Regions from separate parts of the Weizmannia acidilactici genome, predicted to be linked through region 2. Evidence: predicted binding sites of a transcription regulator. Region 2 holds the regulator's gene; each other region holds the start of a gene.
What was found. Region 2 encodes Rex, which represses fermentation and respiration genes when NADH is low (regulators of the CRP and FNR family bind a similar motif). Its sites were predicted from a motif close to TTGTGAAATATTTCACAA; they were not measured.
Positions count from the first base shown of each region.

Region 1: ric (iron-sulfur cluster repair di-iron protein) is a predicted target of Rex. The motif match lies at 1,309-1,326, and genes of this name have one in related genera.
Region 3: GBH70_RS05915 (formate/nitrite transporter family protein) is a predicted target of Rex. The motif match lies at 1,690-1,707, and genes of this name have one in related genera.
Region 4: fucO (lactaldehyde reductase) is a predicted target of Rex. The motif match lies at 1,308-1,325, and genes of this name have one in related genera.

Region 1 covers NZ_BKZR01000008.1:79,323-83,683, forward strand. The annotation lists gene GBH70_RS04650 (Crp/Fnr family transcriptional regulator) at 1-63, shown strand, start outside; gene ric (iron-sulfur cluster repair di-iron protein) at 547-1,251, opposite strand; gene GBH70_RS04660 (YceI family protein) at 1,574-2,110, opposite strand; gene GBH70_RS04665 (NADH-dependent flavin oxidoreductase) at 2,278-3,396, opposite strand; gene GBH70_RS04670 (hypothetical protein) at 3,761-4,228, shown strand; gene GBH70_RS04675 (HD-GYP domain-containing protein) at 4,331-4,361, shown strand, end outside.
Region 2 covers NZ_BKZR01000026.1:6,389-10,749, forward strand. The annotation lists gene GBH70_RS10485 (ABC-F family ATP-binding cassette domain-containing protein) at 1-561, opposite strand, end outside; gene GBH70_RS10490 (redox-sensing transcriptional repressor Rex) at 841-1,515, shown strand; gene tatC (twin-arginine translocase subunit TatC) at 1,676-2,440, shown strand; gene GBH70_RS10500 (DUF4305 domain-containing protein) at 2,581-2,778, opposite strand; gene GBH70_RS10505 (CPBP family intramembrane glutamic endopeptidase) at 2,775-3,506, opposite strand; gene groES (co-chaperone GroES) at 3,817-4,101, shown strand; gene groL (chaperonin GroEL) at 4,155-4,361, shown strand, end outside.
Region 3 covers NZ_BKZR01000011.1:60,278-64,638, reverse strand. The annotation lists gene GBH70_RS05920 (iron-containing alcohol dehydrogenase) at 1-390, shown strand, start outside; partial or broken gene GBH70_RS17115 (ISLre2 family transposase) at 817-1,358, opposite strand; gene GBH70_RS05915 (formate/nitrite transporter family protein) at 1,738-2,568, shown strand; gene GBH70_RS05910 (amino acid ABC transporter ATP-binding protein) at 2,813-3,550, opposite strand; gene GBH70_RS05905 (amino acid ABC transporter permease) at 3,563-4,255, opposite strand; gene GBH70_RS05900 (amino acid ABC transporter substrate-binding protein) at 4,242-4,361, opposite strand, start outside.
Region 4 covers NZ_BKZR01000051.1:15,817-20,177, forward strand. The annotation lists gene rhaB (rhamnulokinase) at 1-375, shown strand, start outside; gene rhaD (rhamnulose-1-phosphate aldolase) at 430-1,257, shown strand; gene fucO (lactaldehyde reductase) at 1,443-2,513, shown strand; gene GBH70_RS14625 (DMT family transporter) at 2,946-3,914, opposite strand; gene GBH70_RS14630 (SCO family protein) at 4,206-4,361, opposite strand, start outside.

The DNA of each region.
Region 1 (4,361 bases), on a different contig from region 2:
CAAGAAAAAGGAACCTATCTGATCCACCAGGAAAAACTGACAAACGAACTGCTCGGGGTCTGAAAATGGATTGGGCGGAGATGTTCCAAAAATCGGTAAACTGACTTAGGGGGGGAAAATTTTCCCGGTGATGGTTTTGAGTATCTCTGTCACGACCGTTAGAGAATTAATTCCCCGAAGAAACGGTTCTGAGAAGTCATCTCAAGATCATTAGAGGAAAATTTTCCGGAAGAAATGGTTCTGAGAAGCAATGTCACGACCGTTAGAGGAAGATTTCCCCTTAGAAATGGATCTGAGAAACTTGCTCAAGACCATTTGAGAAAAATTTCTGCTTAAAAGGGGCTTTTGGGACAGATCCAAAAACGGGGAGAACTGTACACGGAAATGTCCTTCATAAAGGTGATGAAAGACAAAAGAAAGGCGAACCGGGTGCCAAATGTCTTTCATAAGAGTGATAAAGGACAAAAACAATCACAGTGAACCGCAATTTGTCTTTCATGAAGGGGCAAAGGCTGTCCCAAATCCATGAGGCAGCCTTCTAACGTGTTAAACGGCTTCTTCAAGCAGGCGCTTAAACAAAATATTGTTTTCCAAATGAATGTGCTGGAATGTATCATTTTCAAAGTTTTCCAGGCGGCGGTAAACAAGCTGGAATGTCCGGCATGCCCCTTCCGGAAGCGTGTAGTCATTCGTAATCTCACGAAGGCGGTGCAAAATATCGCCGACGGAAGCATGCTCGGTTTCAAGATCGGTCAATTCTTTTGTTGCAGTCGCCAGGTTTTCCGCCGTCGGATTAAGGTCATACGCGCGGATCGCCGGGAATTGTTCGGCATCTTCTTTTTCGGTATGTTCTAAGAGCTCCGCTTTCAAACGGTTGAACATTTCGTGCACTTCAACGAGATGCGGATGGTTCTCGCCGTGGACGCGCATTACTTTTGTCACATACGGACTCAAATTCGGCAGTTCCTCACGCAAAAATGCGTGGTAGGTCTCCTGGATATGGTTGACAATTTCCGTGTAGCTTGCTTCATTCCAATTTTTCTCATTGCCGCTGCCGGCATGTTTGTCGTATATTTCCTGAATCGCCGCAATCAGTTCATCTGCCGAAAGATTGCGTTTTTCCGCCGCTTCTTTCACAGAAACATTGCCGCCGCAGCAAAAATCAATGCGGTTTGCTTTAAACAGATCCGCTGCTTTCGGAAACAGTGTCACAATTTCCCCCACGGTCTGGCTCGTCGTAAAACGTTCCATCCAATCCACTCCTTTTCGGTTTGCTAATCTTATGATAATGCATCCGCTCCCGCTTGTTTGTGATGCATATCACATTAATTGAGAAAAATTCTTATTTGGGTCTTTGCTAAAAATTCCGGGGTATCCTTGCAGAAAAAATCCGGGCCAAGGAAAGATATCCACGAATGGTTCCAAATACCTGACGGGGTACACAACCCCAAATAAACAGAGTGCAAAACCCATTGGTGACCGCTATCGTGCATCCTAAAATGAAAAAGACGTTATATAAGTATATCTGCCTGAAAAATAAAAAGAGCGCCAACCACATTGGCGCCCTAAGAACTTATTCCGCTTTGCTTGCTTCCACTTCAACTGTAAATTTAATTTCATCACCGACCAGTACGCCGCCTGTTTCAAGCGCTGCGTTCCAGGTGAGGCCGTAGTCGCTCCGTTTTACGGATCCTTCGGCGCTGAAGCCGGCCGTTTCTGCACCGCTCATCGGGTTTTTCGACAACCCTTCAAACGTGACTTTGAATGTTTCTTCTTTTGTCACGCCGTGGATCGTCAAGTCGCCGGTAACATCATACGTATTGGCGCCCGTTTTCGTAACCGATTTGGAAACGAACGTAATATTCGGGTAGTTTTCCACATCGAAGAAATCAGCAGAACGCAGGTGATTGTCGCGGTCGGCATTTTTTGTATGGATGCTGCTTGCATCAACTGTAAAAGAAATTTTCGCGGAAGTTAAATCTTGCGGATCGGCTTCGATGTCCGCCTCAAATTTTTGGAAAGACCCTTTCACTTTCGAAATCATCATATGTTTTACCGTAAAATCAATTGAACTGTGCGCATAGTCTACTGCCCATTTTGCATTTGCCATCAAAAATTCCTCCCGGTCATTTATTTCTCAAAACTTACTTTTCGTAACCTAGTTTAATATCGTAAGTAAAAAAAGTCAAGAAAACCGAACCAACTTTTTAAAGCCGGTTCGGTTCCAAAGTTGATCAAAAGCGTGCTGCCTAAGATATGGAGTTCAGTTTTAAAAAATCAGGATTCAAACGGGAACCAGCCGGGCCTGGACACGATCCCGTTCCAAAGCGGTTCCGGAATAACAAGCCGTTCGCGGTCATCTTTTCGGAGCGCCGTTTGGATTTCATCTTCTTTTCCGGCGCGGATTTTTTCCACCCAGTGCGGTTCCATAATCAGCTCACGTCCGAGGGCAACAAGCGGCACACCTGTTTCCATTGCTTTCAAAACATCTTCGCCGGTATGCAGCGAACCGACGCCGATCACCGGCACTTTGCCGTCTACGCGTTCCAAAATCTGTTCGATGCGGGAGCGGCCCGGATCTCCGCCGCGGCGGGCATTCGACCAGAAATCCTGCAGTGAAATATGCAGATAGTCGAGATCTTTTTCAACGAGGGCATCCAAAAGCGCAAAAGTTTCGTCCATTGTAATGCCCGGTTCGTACGGTTCTTCCGGAGAAAGCCTATACCCGACTAAAAACGGCCGCCTGGTATGTTCGGAGACCGCTTTTTTCACTGCATCGACAACGGCGAGCGGAAAAGCGAGCCGTTTTTCCAGGCTGCCGCCCCAGCGATCATCACGCCGGTTTGTAAACGGGGAGAAAAATTGCTGAATGAGATAGCCGTTCGCACCGTGGATTTCCACCCCGTCAAAGCCCGCTTCAATCGCGCGCCGGGTAGCTTCTCCGTACGCCCGCACAATTTCCGCGGTTTCTTCGTCCGTCAATGCGCGTGCATGCACATTGCCGTTTGAAGAGTCCACTGCGCTTGCGCTGACGACATCCCCGTCCGGAACGAGCTCTGGCGGGCATTCGCGGCCGCCATGATGGATTTGCAGCACGGCTTTTGATCCGTTCTTTTGAATGGTTTCCGCAAGTTTCCTCATTCCTTCGATCATGCTGTCAACATGGGCGCCGGGCTGCCCCGGGAAAGCTTTCCCGTTGGCCGTTACGTTGGCGCATGCTGTAATCACGACACCCGGCCCATTGGAACGTTCCGCATAATAGCGGAGTTCGGCCTCGGAAACCGTTCCGTCATCGTTGGAGGAATAGTGGGTCATCGGCGCCATCACAATGCGGTTGTCCGTCTTTACGCCGCTTTTAAACGTCATCGGTTCAAACAATTTGCTGTATTTGTCCAACTTGTGATGCTCCTTTCCTGTAATTTCGTTCTTTTTTATTATGGTCCAATTTGTAAAAAAATTGAAACGAAACGCACCAGGACCTTTTTCGGAAAACGCTCCGGTTCGCAATTCAATGCGAATGAAATATGCTGCGGTTTTCTCATACAACATTCCCTGTTGATGAAAAATGAAAACGAAACGCACCAGGGAGATTTCGTACCGAATAGTCCCATTTCATTAAAAATCGAAGCAAATGCCCCGGCGCTTTTTTGCAAAAATCCGATTTCGTAATAAAACTGCAAAAAACGAAGCGGCACAACGGACAAAAAATGCGCATATCATAGAGGAAAGCACGCTTTACATCTTAGATTGGGGGACGTGTATGATGAGTGATGTCCTTCTACTGCTTCAAATGGTGGCAAAAAGGTTGAGTGTCCTTTCGCTTTTTGCGGCAGTGCTGTTGTTGTTGTCCCATTTATGGCTGTATACCGTCATTGCGCTGATCATTGCGGGATGTTTGCTCTGCATTGGCCGGATCATCAAAGAAAAATGCAGTGGGCCGGAAAGCGATCGACGCTGGTACACCCTGATTGTCGTGAGCGATGAAGTTTGGGATGATGAGGAGGACGCACCTTTTTTTGAAATGGATAGCGTTTCTTTGGAATTGCATTACCAATATGACGATATCCGCGGCATCAACCCGCAGATTCAGCTGCAGGAGCTGCCCGGCTTTATTTTAGTGGAAACGGATGACACAAAAAGAATAGATGAAACATTGGAAAACCCGTCCCTGGTCACAAGCAATTATGCGGAAGTGGTACGGTTTTTGAAAGCGAAAGCGGAAAAGTGAATTTTGTGGAAAAGACTTCCATTTCCCCTTTCCTATGTTAAAATAGAGAAAAGAAATTTTTTCCTGTCCTGTTCTCCAAAAAGGAAGGGGGATCTCTTTTCGATGAAGTTTCAGAAAGGTGCAAGGCTAAAGG
Region 2 (4,361 bases):
AATATCTGGTTTGGACAGCAATAATTTTGCCAGCCCCAGCCGCGTTTTTTGCCCGCCACTTAATGTATGGATCGGGGTGCTGTAGTCGTACTGATGAAAACGGAACCCGTGCAGGATGGAGCGGATGTCCGCCTCGATCTGGTATCCGCCTTCCTCTTTAAAGCGGGTCTGAAGCTCATCATAAGCCTGTAAAATTTTTTCATATTCAGCCGGACGGTTATAAATGGAAGGATCCGCCATTTTTTGTTCAAGCGCCCGCAGCTGTTTTTCCATATTGAGCAGGCCCTTAAATACGGACATCATTTCATCCCAAATGGAAAGATTGGATTCCAACCCTGAATTTTGGGCCAAATATCCAATTTCGACCCCGTTCGGTTTCGTAATCGTTCCTTCATCATATGACAGCTGGCCGGCAATGATTTTCAGCAGGGTCGATTTCCCTGCCCCGTTTCTTCCGACTAAAGCAATGCGGTCTTTTGTCTGGATTTCCAATTTTATATTCGATAAAATAAGTTCAGCACCAAAATATTTTGTGACTTGTTGAACTTGCAGCAACATCATGGCCATTTTCACCTCTATATTATTGTAAGTGTACAGGATGCAGCTCTGCAACTCAACTGAGGCACGCGAATATTGTCAAAAATCTTTTCACATAAATCAATGAAAAATATGCAAATTTGTGATATATTTAACATGGTTGGAGAGAGAATGGGCGTAAGATTAAATTTTTTCAGAGACGGTTATTTTTTATTTATAAAAACAGGAGTAATATAAAATCATGGATTGGTAGCGCTGCCAAATATCTCGAAAACTAAAAGGAACCAACTTGGGGGATTTCACATGAAAGATGAATCAGCTAAAATACCACAAGCCACCGCGAAACGATTACCATTGTATTACCGTTATTTGAGAAATTTGTACACTCTTGGCAAGCAGAGGGTCTCTTCAGCGGAACTGAGCGAAGCGGTGAAAGTCGATTCGGCGACGATCCGCAGGGATTTTTCTTATTTCGGGGCGCTCGGGAAAAAAGGGTACGGTTATAATGTTAAATATTTATTGTCTTTCTTCAGCAAGACGCTTAACCAGGATGAAATGACAAATGTGGCGCTCATTGGGGTAGGAAACTTGGGAACTGCCCTTTTGAACTATAATTTTTCCAAAAACAACAGCGCTCGGATTGTGATGGCCTTTGATAACGATGAAAGCAAAGTAGGAAAACGGGTCGGCAATGTGCCGATTTACAGCATGAACGATTTAAAGGAGCGGCTTCGTCAGGAAGACGTGACGGTCGTGATTTTAACGGTTCCGGCCATTGCCGCGCAGACTGTGACAGATGAACTTGCGGATACAAACGTGAAGGGAATCTTGAATTTCACGCCTGCCAGGCTAAATGTCCCGCCGAATGTCCGCGTCCACCATATTGATTTGGCCGTGGAACTGCAAGCCCTCATCTACTTTTTGCAGCATTATTCAAATGATGCCGAAAATTCGAAAGAAAAAACCGTCAAATCATAGCCAAAACTCCCTTTTTCCGTTATCATAATGGGTACAGGGGGTGGCCCGAAGTGGGAACGGAATTCAAGGGAAAGCTGTCCGGTAGTTTTGGTTTGAAGGTGTTGCATAGCGGAGCCGAAAATGGGGAGGATCGAAAGGCGGAAATGAAAGGTGAACGGCCTTGAATCCGAAAAACATGACGGTTGCCGAGCATATTCAGGAATTGAGAAAGCGGCTGATTACGGTTCTCGTTTTCTTTGTGTTTGCGATGATTGTGGGATTATTTGCCGCCAAACCTGTGATCCGTTATTTGCAGCATGCTGAAGAAGCCGAAGTGTTAACGATGAACGCCTTCAGGGTGACGGATCCGATTAAGGTTTTTATGGAAGTATCTGTTGTCATTGCATGCTTGCTGACGCTCCCGGTGATTCTGTACCAGCTGTGGGCGTTTGTAAGCCCTGGCCTGTATGAGAAGGAAAGGAAAATCACATTAAGCTATATTCCCATTTCCATTTTGCTGTTTATGCTTGGCATTTCATTTTCTTACTTTGTTCTTTTTCCATTTATGGTGGAATTTATGATGGAATTGTCGGCGGAAATGGGAGTCCATACGGTTATTGGCATCCGTGAATATTTCCAATTTCTTCTGCAAATTACGCTTCCTTTTGGATTTGTGTTCCAGATGCCGGTTGTAGTCATGTTTCTCACCCGGCTTGGCGTCATTACACCAATGCTGTTAAAAAAGGCACGAAAATACGCGTATGTTGCTTTAATTGCGGCGGCAGCCATCATTACACCGCCCGATGTATTTTCGCAGCTGATGGCCGGCGTACCGCTGATTTTGCTGTACGAAATCAGCGCAGTCGTCTCAAAATTTTCATACCTTAAAGCAAAAAAAGGAGAAAAAGAAATAACCATTGATGAGCAAACGATGATTTCTGAATGAGTGCCGGTTTGCACACGGCCGCCAAATTCGTTCCGTTGCTGCGCAGGCGTTCCGCAAATCCGCAATCATCATCAGTGGAATGTGATGCAAAAAAGCCGTTTTTCCCGGACTGTTTGAAGTGTTCCGGAAAAAACGGCTTTTTATTTTTTGGCCGAATGTTTGAGCCTGAAATGGAAAAGAATCAGCCTGATCCCCGATCCCAGATCCAAAGTGGCAATCAAAAGAAGCAGGTAACAAAAAAAGCCCCAGCCGCTCATCTGCACTTGCTGGATGGCAAAATAAGTGAACAATGCCCCAAGCAGGCAATTGACCACACCTGAAAAAAGTGGCTTCATCATATAAGTCCTCCAATTAAGCTGTGAAAATCTTGAAATTGTAATGTCTGTTGAACGGACGGATACAAAAGCTGCATTACCACCACAATGGTGTTCATGGACACGTGTGCAAACATGGAGACAGTAATCCGTTTCGTTTTTTCATATAAAAAAGCAAGCGCCAGCCCTAAAAGAGAATACAGGAACAAGTGGCTGATCTCAGTGTGGGCAAGCCCGAAAATGACGGAGCTGACCACTCCGGAGACGATAAAGGAAAACCGCCTGCGCAGTGTGCCGAAAATGATTTTCCGGAAGACGATTTCTTCCAGAATCGGCCCGGCTATGGAACTGATCAAAATGACAAGCGGAAATCTTTCGATCAGCACCATGATTTGCTGCGTGTTGTTGGAGCTTTGCGGAATGCCGAAAAGTGATTCGATTTTTGCGGCAACAATCTGGGCGAAGAAGCACAGAAAGACGCCGTATACCGCCCACAAGGCAGATGGGCCAGCCGGGAGCACTTCAGCCCGGTTCATTTCATTTTTTGCGGCTCTCCGCAAAAAATGAAGGACGATGATCAAGCCGACAATAAAACTTAATACCGTCCAAAGCGGGGGTGTCAAAGTTTTCATGCTGGCGGGCGGCTCATGGAATAGGTTTACCCCGGCCCAGTAGAGCATCGGGTAGCCGATAATGTTGGACAACAGCATGAGGACGTACGTCACCAGAATATACACATACTCTTTTTTCACGCGTTCATTTCCTTTCCTGGGCAGTTCAGAGTTTAAAGGTTTGCAAAATGGTCCAATATGTACATTGTACTATTGAACGGAGCGGTGTTCAAATGCTTGTGTCCGTCAGCCTTTTAAGTTGCATATTCGGTTGTTGTTAAAGCATACTTATAAGGGGACACCGGAAGCAAAAAAAATAAAAAAAGTTGTGTTAGAGACTTGCAAAAGGAGAATGAATTATTTATTATAATAATTGTGTTAGCACTCATCTATAGCGAGTGCTAATAATGGACAAAATTTTACATAATGCGAATTAAGGAGGTTGTTTCACTTGTTAAAACCACTGGGTGATCGCGTCGTAATTGAATTAGTAGAAACTGAAGAAAAAACAGCAAGCGGTATTGTGCTGCCTGATACTGCGAAAGAAAAGCCGCAGGAAGGCAAAGTCGTCGCTGTCGGCTCAGGGCGTGTGCTGGACAATGGCGAGCGCGTTGCCATTGATGTAGCGGTAGGCGATCGCATCATCTTTTCGAAATATGCTGGTACAGAAGTGAAATACCAAGGCAACGAATACTTAATCCTTCGCGAAAGCGATATTTTGGCAATTGTGGAATAAGCGTGATTGCGTGAACATAGAAAAATATAACGAATATGAGGAGGTTTTTATAAATGGCAAAAGAAATTAAATTCGGCGAAGAAGCCCGCCGCGGCATGCTTCGTGGTGTAGATAAACTTGCGGACGCTGTTAAAGTGACATTGGGCCCGAAAGGACGCAATGTTGTATTGGAAAAGAAATTCGGTTCTCCGCTCATCACAAATGACGGTGTCACCATTGCAAAAGAAATTGAACTTGAAGACGCGTTCGAAAACATGGGT
Region 3 (4,361 bases), on a different contig from region 2:
AACAATGCGTCTTTGGGTTATGTCCATGCGATTGCACACCAATTCGGCGGCTTTTATAATTTGCCGCACGGTGTCTGCAATGCCATTTTACTCCCGCATGTCTGCCGGTTCAACCTGATTGCGCGGAAAGAAAGATTTGCGGACATTGCCGCGGCATTGGGCGAAAGGACAGAAGGATTAAGCGTACAAGAAGCGGCGGAAAAAGCGATTGCAGCAATCGAAAGGCTGGCGGAACAACTGAACATTCCGAAAGGCTTCAAGGAACTCGGGGCAAAAGAAGAAGACATCGAAATCCTCGCCAAGCATGCGATGCAGGATGCGTGCGCGGCCACAAACCCGCGCAAACCGACGCAAAAAGAAGTCGAAGCCATTATTGCGGCTGCAATGTAAATATTATAAAAAATAGAACAAATAAAGGGACATCTCTTCTGTTATAATCAATAAAGGTAGTTGAAAAGTTACTCAAAAAAACCGCCTCCATTCAATGTTTGCTAGACACTTACATTATAATGGAAAAGGCGGTTTTTTGTATTTTCTCTGTATATTGTATGTGTCAAGTTTTTCTCGACATCGTTTAAAAATCAGTGATTTCCAGACACTCTTTGTACGCTTTTGGCTACAGCGCTTTGCTTGCTTCTCTGGATAAGGGGCAATCCCAAAAGCAGTTAAACCGGGCATATGATGATCGCGAAATTTACTCGCTTTCCGCACGCGTCGCGAGCCTCCTCGCTCGTCCCTCAAGCACACTGGGTCTCGCCCGGCTCGCTTTTCCCGCAGAAGTCTCAGAAATTAGCGATCATTTATATTCCCAGCTTTTTAAAGGATGTTGGGATTGCCCCTTATCCAGGTGAAAAACCTAAATATCTTGCTTAAATTCCCTATTGCTGATACAGTGCTTGTATACAGGCTGATTGATCCCTGTTTTGCACCGATTGACGGGCGTACAGGCTGTTTAAGCAGCTGGGCGGGTTTTACAGCTTGCTTCTATTCGCGCTGCTTTCTTGCGCTTCTTGTTTGGTGTTTCAGATAAGCATTTCTTAATGTCCGGTTGGTTGAGCATTCCTTGTTATTTTAACCATGGCTTCCCCGCCTTCTTTGCTCCAATGCATCCCCCAGATGTGCCTTTGGTTGGATTCTCTGGCACCGCCCGGCACATTTTCCACTTTCTCTCTCCAGTCAAAAATGCGTTTCTAGTTCTTTTGGGATATAAGTACGGAACTCCTTGGTTTTTTGAGATGCTTCTCATCCGCCAATGTACTTTTATAGGTATCTAAATGCAATATAAACCTGCCTAAATCACGGGTATTTATCGCTTTTTTAACCTGTTCCTTCACTTCACTTTTTCCTCCCACGAATGTCTATACCCTGATCCTCCGTCGCTGTTTGTAATCATCCGTGCTTTTTGGGACACGGGTTTTAATCCATCAAAAAAGCTACGGCCTGTAACCTGCTTATTCCATTATTTACGATAATGAAATAATTTAGGCTACAGGCCAGCCAATACTCATTTTCGTGTATAGTGATGTCTACTTAGAAATGAAGTTGTTTGGGACAGCCCCCTATTTGTCTGTCTGAACGCGGGGCATCCGCATTTCGGCTTGTCCAGCTTTGGTGAAATCGCTTCATAAACGTTCAAAATTTATACATACACAAATAGGAGAAATGGCGATATGATAGAAAAGCAGTTGTTTGTGACAGAATTCACAATTAAATACTTCACGATGGAGATGGTTATTTATGTACGAAGCCGTTGATTCGGTTATTCAAATGGCACTCAATAAGAAAAAAGTGTTGGAAGAATCGCTGCTCCGTTATGTGACAAAAGCAGCTCTGGCAAGTATGTTTATCGGTTTCGCCATCATTATTTGTTATCGCCTTGCAGAGCCGTTTTTTGATGCAAAATCGCCAGTTACTTCTTTTATGAGTTCGATCTTTTTCGGCGCAGCACTCGTTTTGATTATGTTCGGCGGCGGAGAGCTTTTCACCGGAAATACGATGATGTTTTCGATGAGTACGCTGAAAAAAGCAACTACATGGAAAGATGCACTGGCAAACTGGGCGGCAACATACGCCGGCAATATTATCGGCGCCGCGATTTTCGGTTTGTTCATTCATTATACCGGGCTTTATGCCGATACGGAAAACAGCCAGTTTTTAATGACAGTTGTCAGTGGAAAAATCAGTTTGACCACTACACAAATGCTATTTCGCTCTATTCTTTGTAACTGGCTCGTATGTTTGGCTTTCTGGGTGCCGATCAATGTAAAAGGCGACGGCACAAAAATTGCTTCGATGATGCTTCTTGTGTTCGGATTCGTCATTTCCGGCTACGAGCACAGCATTGCCAATATGGTATTGTTCTCGTTATCCTTGGCAGCACCGCACCCGGATACGATCACACTGGCTGGTATTCTCCATAACTTGGGGGTTGTGACAATCGGCAATATGATCGGCGGCGGCGTATTTGTCGGCGCAATGTACGCTTTCTTAACCTCTAAGAAAAAAGATAAAGCTTCTGTTACCGTGATTGAAACAAAAACGGTATCAAATTTTTCAGCGGAAAAATAATGTTTGAAATTTAAAAGATAAATCAAGATATAAAATTTTGACAAAACAGTTCTTATAAGGTTTCTAAAGGTTGATTCGGAGTAAAAATTTTAGCAAAGATTCACGGTTAAAATGGCTGAAAAGACATTTCAAGTCATAAATCGGATAAAGTGTATCTTTACGGGGGCCGCAAAAGAAAACCAAAATCTTTTATATCAAATATAACGGGGCTGTCCAATTTTAATTGGCACAGCCCCTTTTTCCATTAACTTTGTATCAGCTGCAGAAATTGCCTTGTGCGCCCGTGTTTTGGATCTCCAAACAACTCTTCCGGCCTGCCTTGCTCGACAATAACGCCCTGATCCATAAAAATGACTTCATCCGCTGCTTCCCGCGCAAACCGCATTTCATGGGTGACAACGACCATCGTCATACCTTCTTCAGCCAGTTCCTTCATTACGTTCAGCACGCCGCTGACCAATTCCGGATCGAGCGCGGACGTCGGTTCGTCAAAGAGCATCACTTCCGGTTCCATTGCAAGGGCGCGGGCAATGCCGGCGCGCTGCTGCTGCCCGCCGGATAAACTGAACGGATACGCATCTTTTTTATCAAGCAGGCCTACTTTCTCGAGCAGTGTCTCTGCTTTTTGTACCGCTGCCTGCCGGTTTTCTTTTTTTACAATCACAGGGCCCTCGATCACATTTTCCAGCACCGTTTTATGCGGAAAAAGATTGTACTGCTGGAATACCATGCCGGATTTTCTGCGCAAAGCCGAGATCGCTTTTTTATCGGCGGGTTGGGAAAAATCGATTTTTAAACCGCCGATTTGGATTGTGCCTTTCGAAGGGACTTCAAGCGCATTCAGACAACGGAGCAGCGTCGTTTTGCCGGAACCGGACGGACCGATAATGACAACTACTTTCCCTTTTTCAACCTTAAGGTTAATGCCTTTTAACACTTCAAGGCTGCCGAATTGTTTATGCAAATTTTCAATTGTGATCAATGTTAGCCCCCCTTACCTACTGACATATTTGTCAAAACGCCCTTCAATTTTTTGCTGGATGACGGATAAAATAAAACAAATGGCCCAATACAGGAGAGCGGCTTCCACATACAGCAGCATAAATTCATATGTCGTAGAGGCGATTTCCTGCGCTTTCCGGAATAATTCGGTCACCAAAATCAGGGAAGCCAAAGAGGTATCTTTTACAAGGCTGATAAACGTATTCGACAGCGGCGGTACCGATACGCGGACGGCCTGCGGCAGCACGATCCTTCTGAGCGCCTGCATATAATTCATGCCGATTGCATAGGCAGCTTCCCACTGCCCTTTTGGGATTGACAAAATCGCAGCCCTGATAATTTCGGATGCATACGCACCGACATTAAGCGAGAAGCCGATGATGGCGGCAGGAAAAGGATTGATCGTGATCCCGACGGACGGCAGCCCGTAAAAGATGATAAATAATTGCACAAGCAATGGCGTACCGCGGATCGCCGAAACATAAACACGCGCAATCCACTGCAGCGGCTTTATGCTTGAAATTCTCGCCAGCGCGGTGACAAGTGCCAGTACGAGGCCGATGCAGAATGTAATCAAAGTTAAAGGAATGGTATAATATAAAGCTCCCTTCACCATCGGCAGAAGGGAACTTTGTGCTAATTGCAGCTGTTCATTGCTGATAAACCCCAGATTATTGAGATACATCTTCACCAAACCATTTCTTTGATATTTTTGTTAATGTGCCGTCTTTTTTCATATCGTTTAAAGCATCATTGACTTTATCCACCAATTTTCCGGAATTTTTCCGGAA
Region 4 (4,361 bases), on a different contig from region 2:
GGTGAACTTGCCAATTGTATTTATAATAACCTTGCGATTCTGTATTCAATCGCGCTTGACGAGCTTGAACAAATTACCGGAAATAAGATTGACAGGCTGCATATTGTTGGAGGCGGTTCTAACAATGAGTGGCTGAACCAGTTGACTGCCGATTTAAGCGGGAGAAACGTTTATGCAGGGCCGGGCGAAGCCACCGCTGTCGGAAATCTTCTCATGCAGATGATTGCCACTGGGCGATTAAAAGATTTAAAAGAAGCTAGGGCGCTTGTTAGAGAATCAATTGATCTTAAAATGTATCGCCCAAAGGTTATTGACCGGAAAACAATTGTTCTGAAATACAAAAAGGCTGTTAATAGCATGATGGCAGCAAAATAAACTTTATCAGGCAATAAAATTATGAAAAATCAAAATGAAATCAGGTGTATGAAAATGGCATTACAATTGGATATTTTATCATCAGGTTTTGTACAAGAAATGATGAAAACGACCGCCAATCTGTACCGGCTTGGCTGGGATGAACGGAACGGCGGAAATATCAGCTATCTTTTAAAAGAAGAAGAAGTTGCGCCGTATCTCGACTTAAACGCTGTCATCCGGACGATCCCGGTGAAGTTTGACGCAAGTGCGCTTGCAGGGAAATACTTTATTGTAACCGGGTCGGGCAAATATTTTAAAAATGTGATCGATGCTCCTGCAGTGAACCTCGGGGTGATCCGGGTGGCGCAGGACGGGAAAAATGTCGAGTTGCTTTGGGGGCTGGAAGGAGGCGGGGTGCCGACAAGCGAGCTGCCGGCGCACTTTATGACCCATATTGCAAGGCTTGCAGTGGATCCGGAACAAAGGATTGTCATCCACACACATGCGACGCACCTTTTGGCGATGACATTCACGCATCCGCTCGATGAAAAAGCTTTTACACGTACGCTTTGGCAAATGTGCACGGAATGTCTCGTCGTTTTCCCTGAAGGGGTCGGGATTATTCCTTGGATTGTTCCGGGCACAAACGAAATCGGCGAAGCCACTGCAGCCAAAATGCACGACTGCCGTCTCGTCATCTGGCCGCATCACGGCATTTACGGAGCCGGCCGCGACATGGATGAAACATTCGGACTGATTGAAACGGCCGAGAAAGCGGCACAGGTTTACACTTATGTACAGGCGCAGGGCGGTGTGAAACAAACGATTACCGACCGGCAGTTGAAAGACTTGGCAGATGCGTTTGGCGTCGCGCCAAGGGCAGGTTTTCTCGAAGTGTAATATGAAATAGAATGGCACGAACTGCTCCGTGCCATTCTCTACCCAAATACATGTGAATTCATTCACGAGGAGGAAAAAGAAAATGGCAAACAGAATCATCTTAAACGAAACATCTTACCACGGTGCGGGGGCAATCGGGCATATTCCGGAAGAAGTGAAAAAAAAGAGGGTACAAAAAAGCGCTGATTGTCACCGATGCAGATCTCGTCAAATTCGGGGTCGTGAAAAAAATTACCTATCTGCTCGATGAAAACGGGCTTACCTACGAAATTTTCGACCGAACGGTGCCGAATCCGACTATTGCGGTTGTAAAAGCAGGCGTGGAAGCATACAAAAAAGCGGGAGCGGATTATATCATCGCAATCGGCGGCGGTTCTCCGATCGATACTTCAAAAGGAATCGACATCATTATCACAAACCTGGAACATGCCGATGTGTTGAGCCTTGAAGGCGATCCGGGCACGAAAAATCCTTCGGCGCCGATCTTGGCCGTCCCGACCACTTCCGGCACCGCCGCGGAAGTTACGATTAACTACGTCATCACAGATGAAAATAACCACCGCAAATTCGTCTGCGTTGATGCGCACGATATTCCGGTTGTGGCGTTTGTGGACAGCGATATGATGATGTCGATGCCAAAAGGCTTGTGCGCATCAACCGGCATGGACGCCTTGACGCATGCGATCGAAGGCTATATTACAAAAGGCGCATGGGAACTGACAGATATGATGCACATTAAAGCGATCGAAATCATCGGCCGTTCGCTGCGCGCGTCGGTTACAGGGGATAAAAAAGCCCGCGAAGACATGGCGCTCGCCCAATATATTGCCGGCATGGGCTTCTCGAATGTCGGGCTCGGCCTCGTCCACGGCATGGCGCACCCGCTCAGTGCCTGGTACAATGCGCCGCACGGAGTTGCCTGTGCCACTTTACTGCCGACGATTTTAAAATACAACGCGGCATATACCGGTGAAAAATACAGAGACATTGCCAAAGCCCTCGGTGTAAAAGGCGTAGAATCGATGAGCCTTGAGGAAGCAAAGGAAGCGGCAGTCGAAGCCGTTGCTTGGCTTGGAAAAGACATCGGCATCCCGCAGTCGCTCGATGAACTCGGCGTCAAGAAAGAAGATATCCCGAACATTACAAAAGACGCATTCGCAGATGTTTGCACGGGCGGAAACCCGCGGGATACAAGCGTGGAAGAAATTGAAGCGTTGTACAAATCATTGCTGCATGGCTCTGTTGTCACAGCATGATGCTGATAAAGGAATGGGTCCCTTGAAAAAGATGGGGGCCCATTCTTTTCTTTTATAACATATGAAAAATTCGCTTTCATCGTGATTATCTCTGATAATATAAATGTGCGGCTGCTTCCATTTCCAATATTCGCGGGTATCATTTTTGACAAAAGTTTGTTATGCGTTGTTCGTTTTTATAAATCATTCTTGTTGTTGACTAGGTCATCATTTTCGTATCACAACCATCAAATATCAAGTTTTTTACTTAAAATTTCATACCGTCCCCGGTATTTTTGGCAGCAATCGTTCCATTTATTTTATTCAGGATATAACAGAGATGAAATGCACTTATTTAAAAAAAGCAGCGAGCTTAGATTGTTGACAGCTCACTGCTTTTTTCAACCACCCTTTATTTCGACTGGAAAATTTCTGGCTTCACTTTGATCATTCTTACCTGCTTTTCGCCCGGCTGATACTGAGCTCCGGCTGTTTGCATGCGGCAGGGAACAAGGTCAGCAACGAACCGGCAACAATCAGGATGATTCCTGCGGCAATAGCCGGTGTAATGGGTTCTTTTAAGAAAATCAAGGCAAGAATCGGTGCCAGTGCAGGTTTAATAAAGAACACCATCGATGCTATGGATGCGCTCGTTTCGTCCATGGCAAGGAAATAAAATGCAAATCCAAGCCCTGTTACAAAAATGCCGATATAAATCAGGATCGGTAGCGTGCTCCACGTAATATCGTGGAATACCGGCACATTCGCAAATACGTCAAGGCCGAAACTTCTGAGCCAGCCGGCAACAGAGCCGATTTTAGAAACCAAAACCAACACAAGCGTTTCAATGCTTCCAGTGAAAAAGCTCAGGCAGGTTAAAATGACTCCGTCACAATTAAACTGCTGGCTGCCTTTTCTTCCGACAACGCTGTAGAGGGCAAAAGTTACAGCCGAAAGAAGCGCATATGTGATGCCAAACGGGCTCTGAAGCTCCAATGGATTAACAATACATAAGATACCTGCCAGGCTGATTGCCAATGCCGCCAAAGTCCGTTTTGTAAGCTGTTCTTTTAAAAGGAAATGCGCGAGTGGAATGACAAAAAGCGGATTGCAGCTGAATAATATTGCAACGGTTGACGCTTTTGTATAAACAATCGCCAATTGGTAAAACGTCATGCTGATGACAACGCAGAGAAAACCTGTAACAACAAAAAACATGAAGTTTTCTTTTGTGAGTTTAAAGTTGTTTTTCTTCATATGCTGAACCGCTAAAGGCGATAAGATAACAGCACCAATAAAAAAGCGCAACAAGTTCAATTGGACCGGATTGAATGTACCGGCAACCAATTTAATGGCGATTTCCATCGTGCTGAACAACACAGCTGACAAAATAATGTACAAATACCCTTTTTTCATTCCCATTACCTCGATGTTGTTAGATTGATAGTTACCCGGTCATCTGATGATAAGTCAAATAGGCGAGACTGGTTTCCCATATTTTTTACAAACTGCAACAATTTTTATTATAGCGCAGCCATTTTAATAAGAAAAAGAACGGTTATGTGAACATATGAACTTATACGCTTTTGCTTGCCGATAAATCCGTTTACTTTGCCTTATTGCGAAATGATTCTCCTGATTTCAGGAGTTTTCTCGATATTTCAATATACGAAATAAAAACTTGCCAAGGATTAAAAAATAAAAAGGGGCGAGTCACCGCAGCCCCTTTATATCTTTTAAAATCTCCTGTGCATCAAAGTCCTCATTCCCGTCGTAATCTTTCGCGAGCTCGCCGTTTTTGTTGACCAGGTAAAAGCGGGTGCCGTGGACAATCTGGTCGTTCCCGTCCGATTTGGCGACCGGATTTTT